4 regions of the Comamonas sp. AG1104 genome follow, and region 3 is predicted to be linked to each of the others. Evidence: predicted binding sites of a transcription regulator. Region 3 holds the regulator's gene; each other region holds the start of a gene.
What was found. The regulator sigma-54, encoded in region 3, starts transcription at its own class of promoters, with help from an activator protein. The targets are predictions, from matches to a motif close to TGGCANGNAANCTGCTTT.

Region 1: a site for sigma-54 is predicted at 1,633-1,650, ahead of DFO48_RS05245 (CmpA/NrtA family ABC transporter substrate-binding protein). Genes of this name have one in related genera too.
Region 2: a site for sigma-54 is predicted at 1,548-1,565, ahead of DFO48_RS00670 ([protein-PII] uridylyltransferase). Genes of this name have one in related genera too.
Region 4: a site for sigma-54 is predicted at 1,457-1,474, ahead of hmpA (NO-inducible flavohemoprotein). Genes of this name have one in related genera too.

Annotation. Positions count from the first base shown of each region.
Region 1 covers NZ_QQAS01000002.1:135,854-139,061, forward strand. The annotation lists gene DFO48_RS05235 (DUF2809 domain-containing protein) at 1-214, shown strand, start outside; gene DFO48_RS05240 (nitrate regulatory protein) at 272-1,546, shown strand; gene DFO48_RS05245 (CmpA/NrtA family ABC transporter substrate-binding protein) at 1,807-3,078, shown strand; gene ntrB (nitrate ABC transporter permease) at 3,105-3,208, shown strand, end outside.
Region 2 covers NZ_QQAS01000001.1:139,033-142,240, forward strand. The annotation lists gene DFO48_RS00670 ([protein-PII] uridylyltransferase) at 1-1,424, opposite strand, end outside; gene map (type I methionyl aminopeptidase) at 1,614-2,426, opposite strand; gene purL (phosphoribosylformylglycinamidine synthase) at 2,606-3,208, shown strand, end outside.
Region 3 covers NZ_QQAS01000003.1:710,443-713,650, reverse strand. The annotation lists gene lptA (lipopolysaccharide transport periplasmic protein LptA) at 1-248, shown strand, start outside; gene lptB (LPS export ABC transporter ATP-binding protein) at 245-1,027, shown strand; gene DFO48_RS11795 (RNA polymerase factor sigma-54) at 1,173-2,774, shown strand; gene DFO48_RS11790 (aspartyl/asparaginyl beta-hydroxylase domain-containing protein) at 2,950-3,208, opposite strand, start outside.
Region 4 covers NZ_QQAS01000003.1:561,420-564,627, forward strand. The annotation lists gene hmpA (NO-inducible flavohemoprotein) at 230-1,408, opposite strand; gene norR (nitric oxide reductase transcriptional regulator NorR) at 1,568-3,154, shown strand; gene DFO48_RS11045 (FKBP-type peptidyl-prolyl cis-trans isomerase) at 3,155-3,208, opposite strand, start outside.

The DNA.
Region 1 (3,208 bases), on a different contig from region 3:
GCTCATGGCATGGTCACTGGTCATCGCCTTTGCCATCGAGTTCCTGCAGCTCTATCAGGCCCCCTGGATGCAGGCCCTGCGTGCCAACAAGCTGGCCTATCTGGTGCTGGGCAACGGCTTCGACCCCCTGGATCTGCTGGCCTATGTCGTGGGAATCGGTGTGGGCGTCATGGTGGACTGGTTCTGGGAGAGGCGGCAGCGTCGCCTTGCCTGAGATGGCATGAAATGTGCTGATCGTCCATGGCATCAACATGACGACAAGCACTACCCCATGAAAACGCCTCTGCACTATCTGGTGGCTGCAAGGCAAAGCGAGATTGCCGAGCTGGAGCAGATCAGCCGCGCCAGCAGCCTGGTGGCGAGCATGTCCGAGCTCGTCCATGCGCTGCAGAAAGAGCGCGGGCTCTCGAATATCTTTCTGGTCAGCGGCGGAGCACAGGCGCAGCAGAGCCTGCTCGACCATGGCCTTCATGTGGACCGGGTCATGGAGCGGGTCTGCCTTGCGCTTGAAGAGCTGGGCGCGCGGGCGCCGGGCGCGCATGGCGCTCGCTTGTTCAATGCGATCGCCAATGCGCTGCAAGGCTTTGAAGCCCTGCCGCTGCTGCGCCGCCGGCGCGATGCGCTGCAGCTCAGTGCCGAGGATTGCACACAGGCACTGATCCGCATGATTGCGGCCTGCCTGACCGTGGTGTTCGAGGCGGCGGACAGCGCTTGCGATCCCGATATCGCGAAATTGCTGGTGGCGCTGTTTCATTTCATGCAGGGCAAGGAGCTGGCGGGCCAGGAGCGCGCCACGGGAGTTGCGGCGTTTACCGCAGGGGTCGGCAGGACGGAGCGTCAGCGCCATTGGCTGCATCTGATCGAGTCGCAGGAGCGCTGCTTTCAGGTGTTTGCGGATTTCGCAAGCCCCTCGGGGATGGAGCGCTGGCAGCAGCAATGCGGGGCCTGCCCCGATATGACGGTGATCGAGCGGCTGCGTCGTATGGGTTGCACGGCCGGTGACGGCCTGCCGCTGGACCGCGGCCTGAGCGCACCCTGGTTCGAAGCCTGCTCCAGCCGGCTCGATGCCATGCACCAGATTGAGGCATTCCTGGCCGAGGAGCTGCAGACCCAGTGTCTGCGCAAGCTGGAGCAGGCCGGTGCGGCGCTGAGCCAGCAACTGGCGCTGCTGGAGATGCAGCCGCAGCCCGGGACTCGCGCCGAAGCGGCTGCGGCCTTTCTGGGGGGCACGCAGTCAACTGCCTCCTTGCCTGCCGAGGGTGCGTACGGGTTGCAGCTCGAGAAAAGCATCGTCTTGCTGGTGCAGGAGCAATCCATGCGGCTGCAGGACATGCAGACCGAAATCGACAAGGCACGTGCCACGCTCAAGGAGCGCAAGACCATAGAGCGGGCCAAGGGCGTGCTCATGAACTACCGCCAGCTCAGCGAGGGCGATGCCTACAAGCTGATCCGCCAGACGGCCATGAACCAGAACCGGCGCATGCTGGATGTGGCCGAAGCGATTCTGGCCACGGTGGACCTGCTGCCGGGCAGCACCAATTCATAGCGCTTGGCAGCTCGGTGTTTGTTGCGCTGCACCAAATATGGGCCAAAACCGGAAGCGCAAAGCATGCTCCGCCTCTGATCAAGGTCTGGCATGGTTTGTGCATGACTGTTGATGTCAAGCAGACCAAAGGCGGTCGCGCTTAAAGCGTTATTACGAGTGACCTGGGACAACGGCGTCCTTTTCTCCTCACACCCGAGGAGGGAAGGGCGCCTTTTTGTTTTCCGGATCGCCTTCACCACGATTCTTGATGGAGTTTTCTCATGAGCCAGCGCCTTCCTTCGTCTACTGCTCCTGCTCCCGAGCCCGTATCTGCCGGTGGCCGGCGTGAGTTTCTGCGCGTGGCCGGCGCTGCCGCCCTCTATGGCACGCTGGGCCACCATGGCGCCTGGGCCGCAGGCTCCGACGCGCCGGAGAAGAAAGAGGTCAAGATCGGCTTCATCCCGCTGACCGATTGCGCCAGCGTGGTCATGGCCTCTGTGCTGGGCTTCGATCAGAAGTACGGCGTGAAGATCGTTCTCAGCAAGGAGGCGAGCTGGGCCGGCGTGCGCGACAAGCTGGTCAACGGCGAGCTGGACTTCGCCCATGTGCTCTACGGCCTGGTCTACGGCCTGCACCTGGGCGTGGGTGGCCCCAAGAAGGACATGGCCGTGCTCATGGGGCTGAACAACAACGGCCAGGCGATCACGCTGTCCAAGGCCCTTGCCGACAAGGGCGCGGTCGACGGAGCCAGTCTGGCCAAGGTCATGGCCAGGGAAAAGCGCGAATACACCTTCGCCGGCACCTTCCCCACTGGCACCCACGCCATGTGGATGCATTACTGGCTGGCGGCTGCGGGTATCAACCCTTTATCCGAGGCCAAGCTGATCACCGTGCCGCCGCCCCAGATGGTGGCCAATATGCGCGTGGGCAATATGGATGGCTTCTGTGTGGGCGAACCCTGGAACCATCGCGCCATCATGGATGGCATCGGCATTACGGCCAACACCACACAGGACATCTGGAAGGATCACCCCGAGAAGGTGCTGGGCGCCACGGGCGAGTTCGCGCAGAAAAATCCCAACACGTGCCGCGCCGTGATGATGGCGATTCTGGAGGCCGGCCGCTGGATCGACGCCAGCCTGCAGAACAAGACGAAGATGGCCGAAACCGTGGCCCAGAAGTCCTATATCAATACCAGTGTGGACGCCATCAACCAGCGCATTCTGGGCCGCTACCAGAATGGCCTGGGCAAGACCTGGGACGACCCCAACCACATGAAGTTCTTCAACGACGGTGCCGTGAACTTCCCCTATCTGTCGGACGGCATGTGGTTCCTCACCCAGCACAAGCGCTGGGGTCTGCTCAAGGCCCATCCCGACTATCTGGCCGTGGCCAAGCAGATCAACCGCATCGACCTCTACCAGCAGGCGGCAAGCCAGCTCAAGGTCAGCGTGCCCAAGGATGTACTGCGCACCAGCAAGCTGATTGACGGCGTGGTGTGGGACGGCAAGAACCCTGCCCAGTATGCCGACAGCTTCAAGATCAAGGCCTGAGGCCGCCACCCGACAGGAGAACCACCATGGTCAGTGCCGTACTTCACTCACCGCTCGAACTCGATCCCCCGCACGATCCGCAACTGGCAGCCCAGGCGGCCAATGATGCGCTGCTCGAAACTTCAAAAGA
Region 2 (3,208 bases), on a different contig from region 3:
CGCACATTGCGCAGCACCATCAGGATATGCTGGTCCACGGTGTAGACGTGGAACAGATCGTGCTGCATCTGTCCAACGATGCGGCGGAAGGGCCAGAGATAGCGACCCAGTACCGAGGTCTGATTCATCAGCCGGATGGCATGGGTGATGCCGCGCGGCTGCTGCAGGATCTTCATGAAGGTGGCGCGATTGACCGGGTCGCGACGGAAGGCGCTGTCCATCACATCGCGGCTGGCATACAGCGCGCGCAGGGTGCGCGTCGACAGACCCGTCAATCCCTCATGCTGCTCATACATGAGAAAGGTTTCGAGAATGGCATGCGGATCGCGCTCGTACAGATCGTCGCTGACCACCTCGATGGTGCCGGCCTTCTCGCAAAAGCGATCATTGAGCTGAATCAGCTCGTGCGATCCGGGGTTCAGGCGCTCTTCGATGCTCATGCGCACGATCTGGCACAGCTGGGTCACCGCCTTGGCGGCCCAGTAATAGTGACGCATCAGGGTCTCGCCAGCGCGCATGGCCAGCTTGCGGCCTTCCGGCGTAGTGGAGCGGTAGCCAAAGGCTTCGGCCACGGCGGTCTGCAGGTCAAAGACCAGCCGGTCCTCATGGCGGCCGGCAGAGGCATGCAGGCGGGCACGGATCAGGCTGAGCAGGGATTCATTGGATTCGAGCTGCTGAACCTCGAAATGGGTGATCAGGTCCTGCTCGGCCAGTTCATGCCAGCTGTTGCCGAAGCCTGCTGCCTTGGCCAGCCAGAGCATGGTGTGCAGATCGCGCAGCCCGCCGGGCGATTCCTTGCAGTTGGGCTCGAGCGAATAGGGCGTGAAGTCATATTTGGCGTGGCGCTGGCGCATTTCCAGCAGCTTGCCTTCGACAAAAGCCTTGGGATCGAGTTGCGCGCGAAACGCCTGCTCGAAGTCGGCAAACAAGGCCTTGCTGCCGGTGATGCGGCGTGACTCCAGCATGGCGGTCTGCACCGTCAGGTCCTGCGCAGCCTCCTGCAGGCATTCGGCGATGCTGCGCACGCTGGAGCCGATTTCCAGGCCTGCATCCCAGCAACTGCTGATGAACTGCTCGATGCTGGCCGCCAATTCCGCAGCCGGCTGTGCACTGCTTTGGGGCAGCAACACCAGCACATCGATGTCCGAATAGGGAAAGAGCTGGGCGCGTCCATAACCCCCCACGGCCAGCAGGGCTGCGCCCTGCGGCATCTGCGCGCGTTGCCAGAGGGTGCGCAGAAGACCGTCGGCCAGTTCACTGAAATGGTGCAGCACTCCGCGCACGCTGCGTCTGCCCAGCGTGGGGTTGCGCAGCAACTCCATCTGCCGGGCCTTGGCCTCACGGTATTGCTCGCGCAGGCCCTGTAGCGAGGAGAGGTCGGAGACGTCGGCAGAGTGGGCGTAGGAGTGGGCAGGGGAGGTCATGCGCAGTAGAAAAAAGCGTTTCAACAGGGCAAGTGCTTGAGCGTCACCTTAACCCAACTGACTTGGGCTTGAGGCCTGTGATGGCAAAAAGATGAGCGCATGGCGCTTGTAGTACAAGGTCTGCAAGCAAAAAATATGCCGCATCCGGCTTTGGCCGGTGCGGCATGCAGGTCAGCGGCGGCAGCGCGCTCAGGTGCGGATGGACGTGATGAAGTCAGGCGGAGTGGGTGAGCCCTCGGACCAGGTCAGCACGTCATAGCCGGTCTTGGTGACGGCCAGCATCAGCTCCCACTGGGCGGTCAGGCTGCGGTCCTTGGTGACGACGGTCCAGCCGTCGGGCATGGCCTTGATGTCGCGCTTGCCCAGATTCAGCATGGGTTCGATGGTGAAGACCATGCCTTCTTCCAGCACCACGCCTTCGCCGGGGCGGCCGTAGTGCAGCACCTGGGGTTCGTCGTGGAACACCTTGCCGATGCCGTGGCCGCAGTATTCGCGCACCACGGACAGGTTGTTGCTTTCCGCGTAGGTCTGGATGGCGTGGCCGATATCGCCCAGCGTGGCACCGGGCTTGACCTGGGCAATGCCCTTCCACATGGCTTCGAACGTGAGCCTGGACAGGCGCTTGGCCGCAATCGTGCCTTCGCCAATGATGAACATGCGGCTGTTGTCGCCGAACCAGCCGTCTTCGGTGATGATGGTCACGTCGACATTGACGATATCGCCCTTCTTCAAAGGCTTGTCGTTGGGGATGCCGTGGCACACCACATGGTTGACCGAGGTGCAGACATAGGCCGGGTAGGGCGTCATACCCGGAGGCTGATAGCCCAGGCAGGCCGTCTTGGTGCCTTGCTCGGCCATACGCTTGGCGCACAGATCGTCGATCTGCTGGGTGGTGATGCCGGGTTTGATGTGGGGGGTGATGTAGTCCAGCACATCCGAAGCAAAGCGGCCTGCAACGCGCATGCGCTCGATGTCTTCGGGGGTCTTCAGTGTGATGCTCATGGCCGCAATTATCCCATTGCGCGCTTGAACATGCAGGGCTTGTGGGTGTGAGCATTCGGACTAACCCCGAGGCACGGTAAAATCCGAGGCTCACCGAATTCAGCGCTTTGGCCAGGTCCTCTCAGGCAGGGGATTGACCAGGACGCTTTTCAACAGCCTTCACATAAACAGGCCGCCACGTGACATTGCATCTGACACAGTTTGAGGGTGGAAACGCCCTGAGCTCGTTCCGCGCCCAACAGCTTCTGACCGATCTGGTCGCCATCCACCCCAAGATCACCGGCGTATCTGCACGCTTTGTGCACCTGGTAGCCACCGAGGGCGCAGTTGCGTCCGCATTGCAAGAGCGCCTGTCGGCGCTCTTGACTTATGGTGACCCCTATACGGGCAATGCTGAAGGCCTGGCCTTCATCGTCACACCCCGCCTGGGCACCATCTCACCCTGGGCCTCCAAGGCCACCGATATCGCCCGTAACTGCGGCCTGAATGTGTTCCGTGTGGAACGCATGACCGAGTATCGCGTGGACATGAAGTCCGGCCTGCTGGGCGGTAAGCCCGAGCTGTCGACAGAGCAGACCGCTCAGGTCGCCGCTTTGCTGCACGACCGCATGACCGAGTCCGTGTTTGCGACACGCGCAGAGGCCGAGCAACTGTTCACCACCCTGGCGGCACAACCCATGGAGTTTGTGGATGTGCTGGGCGGCGGCCGCGCAGCGCTGGAAGCCGCAAACAAGCAATGGGGCCTGGCCCTGGCCGAAGACGAGATCGAATATCTGGTCAAC
Region 3 (3,208 bases):
GTCAGCTCAGCGATCAGGTCACGGGCTCCATCATCGTCTACAACAACATCACAGATGTCTATACCGTCGATGGCCAGAAGACCAGTGGTGGCCTGCCCAGCTCCTCCGTGGGGCAGGGCGGTCGTGTGCGCGCCATCATGGCGCCCAAGGACGGAACGCCGGGGGCCCAGCCCAAACCTGCAACACCTGCCACGCAGCTGCGCCAGAGCATGACACTGGGCGGCGAGAAAGCCGACGAGAAGAAATGAGCGAGCCGACTTTCTCCAGCAGCCGCAGCGGCGAGTCCGACAGCCGCCTGGAGGCCAAGCATCTGGCCAAGTCCTACGGCAGCCGCAAGGTGGTCAAGGATGTGTCCCTGTCCGTGCAAAAAGGCGAGGTGGTCGGTCTGCTCGGCCCCAACGGTGCGGGCAAGACCACATCGTTCTACATGATCGTGGGCCTGGTGCGCAGCGACGGCGGCGAGATCTTCATCGACGGCCAGCCGGTGGGCGGCATGCCGATCCACCAGCGTTCGCGCCTGGGCCTGTCCTATCTGCCCCAGGAAGCCTCTATCTTTCGCAAGCTCAGCGTGGAAGACAATGTGCGTGCCGTGCTGGAGCTGCAAAAAGACGAGCAGGGCAAGACACTGACGCAGGGCGAGATCGAAAAGCGCCTCACCGGCCTGTTGCAGGAGCTGCGCGTCGAGCATCTGCGCCAGTCGCCGGCGCTGGCGCTGTCCGGCGGTGAACGCCGGCGCGTGGAAATCGCGCGTGCCCTGGCCACGCAGCCGCGCTTCATCCTGCTTGACGAGCCGTTTGCCGGTATCGATCCGATTGCGGTGATCGAGATCCAGCGCATCATCGGCTTCCTCAAGGAACGCGGCATCGGCGTGCTGATTACCGACCACAACGTGCGCGAGACGCTGGGCATCTGCGACCACGCCTTCATCATCAGCGACGGCCATGTGCTGGCCGAAGGCACGCCCGAGGAGATCGTGGAGAACGCCGATGTGCGCCGCGTCTATCTGGGCGAACATTTCAGGATGTGATGACTCCCACGCTCCCTCACTTTGTGTGGTCGCTGCCCCCGGAAGGGACCCTGACCGGCAGCGCCGAGGTTTGCCTTGGGGCAGCCCGGCGGCAAACCCATAGCACTGCGCGCGTTTGCAATGATTGTCTGGGGGCCGCGCCTCGATGAAGCCAGGTCTCTCGCTACGCGTTTCGCAGCATTTGTCGCTTACGCCGCAGCTGCAGCAATCCATTCAGCTGCTGCAGCTCTCCACTCTGGAGCTGGCGCAGGAAGTCGAGCAGATGCTGGTCGACAACCCTTTTCTGGAGCGTGCGGGCGATGAGGCTGAAACTGCGGGAGATGCTCCTGTAGATGTAGCTGCTAGCGCCAGTGAATACAGCACTTCAGATGGTATTCGTTCTGAAAATGAATCATTGCAAGCGCAATCAGCTACTGAAACGGTAGCGGAAGCATCAACCCCCGAAACCCCTGAAACGCTGAACTGGGAGGCCGACGGCATGGACGGCCAGGACGGGGAGTGGGGCGGCGAATCCAGCAGCGAGTGGGAGACGCCCTCGGCCAGCAGCTCCACGCGCAACCGCGATGGCGATGACGAAACCGATGCCATCGATCTGGCGCGCGAGCACCAGAGCCTGACCGACTTTCTCCATCGTCAGGCGCTGAGCCTGCATCTGGGCGCGGCGGACATGGCGGCACTGCGCTTTCTCATCGAGTCGCTCAGCGACGATGGCTATCTCGAGGATTCCCTGCAGGAGCTGGCGCAAAGCCTTGCCGGCGACGACCTGGAAGAGCGCGAGGAGCTGGAGCAGCACTTTGTCATTGCTCTGAAGCTGCTGCAAAGTCTGGAGCCCGTGGGCGTGGGCGCGCGTGATCTGGCCGAGTGCCTGCAGCTGCAGCTGCGCGACCTGATCCGCACTGCCGAGGACGAGGGCACGACCGAGGCGCATATGAACCGGCTGCTGCTGGCGCAATCCATCTGTGCGCAGCCCATGGACCTGCTGGCGCGGCGCGATCTGCGCAAGCTCACCAGCCTGTGCGGCGCGCGCGAAGAGCAACTGCGCGAAGCCATGGCCCTGATCGCCAGGCTGGAGCCGCGTCCGGGGCGCCGCTTTGTCGACGTGGAGCGCCATATCGTGGTGCCCGATGTCATCGTGCGCCCGGTGCGGGCCGGCGCCGGCCGGGCGGACTTTTCCGTGCAGCTCAACCCCGAGGTCATGCCACGTCTGCGCGTGCACGACATCTATGCCAGCGTGCTGCGTCGCCACAAGAACAGCGACGGTCATGCAGCGCTGCAGCAGCAGTTGCAGGAGGCGCGCTGGTTCATCAAGAACATCCAGCAGCGCTTCGACACCATCTTGCGTGTTTCCGAAGCCATCGTGGAGCGGCAGAAGAACTTCTTTGTGCATGGCGAGCTGGCCATGCGCCCGCTGGTGCTGCGCGATATCGCCGATACGCTGGGCCTGCACGAGTCCACCATCAGCCGCGTGACCACCGCCAAGTACATGGCCACGCCCCAGGGCACGTTCGAGCTCAAGTATTTCTTCGGCTCGGGCCTGGGCACGGAAACCGGCGGCAGTGCCTCCAGCACGGCCGTGCGTGCGCTGATCAAGCAGTTTGTCGATGCCGAAGATGCCAAGAAGCCGCTGTCGGACGCCAAGCTGGCAGACATGCTCAAGGAGCAGGGCATCGAGTGCGCGCGCCGCACGGTGGCCAAGTACCGCGAGCAGCTCAAGATACCGACGACCACGCTGCGCAAGGCGCTGTAGGGCGCCTTAGAAACAAGAAAGCCGCTGATGCATCGCACAGCGGCTTTTTGTTTAGAGCCATATGTCTTGATGAAGCAAGATCCAAGTGAGGGACAGCAAGCAAAGGCCGCCCTGCAGCGAAGATGTCGTCCCCCTTCCGAAGAGAAAGGGGGAAGGCGCAAAGCGCCTCAGGGGGTTAATTCGGTACCAACCACCAGATAAACCAGACCAGCACGCCAATCATCAGTCCGAACTTGAGGATCTTGTAGAAGGTCGGATTCCAGTCGCGGAAGGCACGGCGGTACTTGCCGGCATAGAACGAGATCTTGAACAGCTTGCTGATCATGCCGCGCGGATCGCCCTCGTTGTTGGGCGAGCTGGCGGCGGCCACCACGTTCTTGCCCAGCCAGTGATTGAGCCACTGGGCAAAGCCATTGGTCATGGGGCGTTCCACG
Region 4 (3,208 bases), 150 kb from region 3:
CAAAGAGCAATGAGTCCAATCGCCGCCTCAATAAAGAGAGCTGCTTGCGCTTTATTTACATGGATTTCAAATGCTTTAAGCACTAAAACCTAGTAATAACATGCGCTAGCAGCTCTTTTTTTATGAGCATCCATTGGTTTGCAGATCACAGCGCTCAAAACCGGCGCACCCAAAAACGAGGGACGCCGAGCAAGGGCCTAGGCAAAGCCGCTCAGGGGGTGCGATAACGTCAAGCCAGGGCTTCGGCCGGGCCGAAGAACTCGTAGTGCACCTGGGCGTCGGGCACGCCCAGCTCGCGCAGCGACTGCTTGACACTGCGCATGAAACCGCGCGGGCCCAGGAAGTAGACATCGGCATCGCGCGACTCGGGCAGCCACTGGGCCAGTCGCTCGGTGCTCAGCAGGCCCTGGGCATCCACCTCGTCGCCCGCGTCCGCCTGGTCGTAGCAATAGCGGCGTGTGAGCTGCTCGTGGCTGCTGGCCAGCGCATCGATCTTCTCGCGAAAGGCGTGCACGCCGCGATCGCGCGCGCAGTGGATGAAGGTGATCTCGCGCCCCGTGGGCAGCGCGGCCTGCAGCATGGGCAGCGTGGGCGTGATGCCCACACCGCCGCTGATCAGCACCAGAGGCCTGGCGGCGGCCTGCAGGGTGAAATGGCCGGCAGGCGGGAACAGCTCCAGCGTATCGCCCACTTGCAGCTGGTCGTGCAGATGATTGGAGACCTTGCCGCCCGCCTCTCGCTTGACGCTGATGCGATAGCTCTTGCCGTTGGCGGGCGCCGACAGCGAATAGTTGCGGCGCTGCTCCAGGCCGTCGACCACCACGCGCAGGCCGATGTACTGGCCGGGCTGATGGGTGATCACCGCGCCGCCGTCCGCCGGCTCCAGGTAGAACGAGGTGATCTCGGCCGATTCGGCCTGCTTTTGCACCAGCTTGAAGGCGCGCGCACCGCGCCAGCCGCCTTCGGCCGCCGCCGTCTGCTCATACACGCTGCGCTCGGCCGCGATCAGGATATCGGCCAGCTGCTGATAGGCTGCGGCCCAGGCGGCGATCACCTCATCCGTGGCGATCTCGGCGCCCAGCACCTCACGAATGGCGCGCAGCAGGCAGGCACCCACGATGGGGTAATGCTCGGCCTGCACCTGCAGCGCCACATGCTTGTTGATGATCTGGGCGGGCAGATTGCCCAGGTTTTCCAGGCGGTCGATGTTCTTGGCATACATCAGCACGCTGTGCGCCAGAGCACGAGGCTGGGCACCGCTTTGCTGGTGCGCCTGATTGAACAGCGGGCGCACCTCGGGGTATTCGCCCAGCATGGTCTGGTAGAAATGCGTGATCAGCGCCTCGCCGCCGGTTTCCAGCAGCGGTACGGTGGCCTTGACGATCTCGCGTTGACGTTCGGTAAGCATGCAAATCTCCTGGTTGCTGCCTTGCCAGCTGCAAGGCTTGAACGGATAAATGCAAACGGCATGCCAGCATCAAGACCATTGCAAAGCAATGGCTTGCAGAAATATGAGTCAATATGACATTGCTCAATTGATGTCTTTTTGACACCAAACGCTGTCGTTATGACAACATCCCACATTCTCAATGCCGTCAGCCCGCTGATCGCCGATCTGGCCCAGGACCTGTCCGAGCGCGAACGTCTGCGCCGTCTGCTGGCCGCACTGCGCAACCTGTTGCCCGCCGATGCCGTCGCCCTGCTGAAGCTGGAGGGCGAATGGCTGCGCCCCATGGCGATCGACGGCCTGATGCCGGACACGCTGGGCCGGCGCTTTCGTCTGGCCGAGCACCCGCGCTTTGCCCAGCTGCTGGCGGCCGGCCAGGCCATGCGCTTCGAACCCGACAGCCCCCTGCCCGACCCCTATGACGGGCTGGTGGCGCACAAGGGCCAGGCCATCACCGAGCTGCATGTGCATGACTGCATGGGCTGCGTGCTGCAACTGGGCGGCCTGCCCTGGGGCCTGCTGACGCTGGATGCACTGGAGCCGGGCCGGTTTGCCGATCCTGCGGCGCTGGCCATGCTGCAGGCCTTCAGCAATCTGGCTGCAGCCACCGTGGCCACGGCCGAGCGCGTGCACCAGTTGGCCCAGCTCGCGCGCGGCGCCACCGGCGCTGCCACAGCGGCCGCGCCGCAGGAGCGCGCACTGCAGGGTGCAAGCCCCGTCATGCGCCAGCTGCAAAAAGACATTGCCCTGGTCGCCGCCAGCGATCTTTGCGTGCTCGTCACCGGCGAGACCGGCACCGGCAAGGAACTGGTGGCCCAGGCCGTGCATGCGCAGTCGGGCCGGGCCGACAAGCCCATGATCAGCATCAACTGCGCGGCCCTGCCCGACAATCTGGTCGAGAGCGAGCTGTTCGGCCATGTGCGCGGGGCCTTCACGGGAGCGCTGAGCGAGCGCAGCGGCAAGTTCGAGCAGGCGCATCAGGGCACGCTGTTTCTGGATGAGGTCGGCGAACTCTCGCTGCCCGTGCAGGCCAAGCTGCTGCGCGTGCTGCAAAGCGGCCAGCTGCAGCGCCTGGGCTCGGACCGGGAGCACCATGTGGATGTGCGCGTGATCGCCGCCACCAACCGCGACCTGGCTGCAGAAGTCGGCGCCGGGCGCATGCGCGCGGACTTCTATCACCGCCTCAACGTCTATCCGCTCAATGTGCCGCCGCTGCGCGAGCGCGACAGCGATGTGCTGCAGCTGGCGGGCTATTTCCTCGAGGAGAACCGCTCCAGGCTCAGGCTGGGCGGTCTGCGCCTGGATGCGGCCGCACAGGCGGCCTTGCTCAATCGCAGCTGGAGCGGCAATGTACGCGAGCTCGAGCACTGCATCAGCCGCGCCGTGCTCAGGGCCCTGAGCCGCCATGACGGCAGTGCCAGCCGCGCCGGCGCCAGGCTGCGCATCGTGACGCTGGGGCTGGCCGATCTCTGGGAGCGGGCCGAGGCACCAGCCACCGAACAGGCCCCTGCGTCCATGGACCCGGCCACACCGACGGCTGCGCCCGAGGCCGGCCTGCGCGCCGCCGTCAGCGCCTATGAACGCCAGCTGGTCAGCTCCAGCCTGGCCCGCCACCAGGGCAGCTGGGCCGCCGCAGCGCGCGAGCTGCAGCTCGATCGTGCCAATCTGCAGCGCCTGGCCAAGCGGCTGGAGATCGACAGGCCTTGATCAGCGGCCCTGGATGCCCAGCAGCTCCACATCGAAGTTCAGCGTGGCATTGGG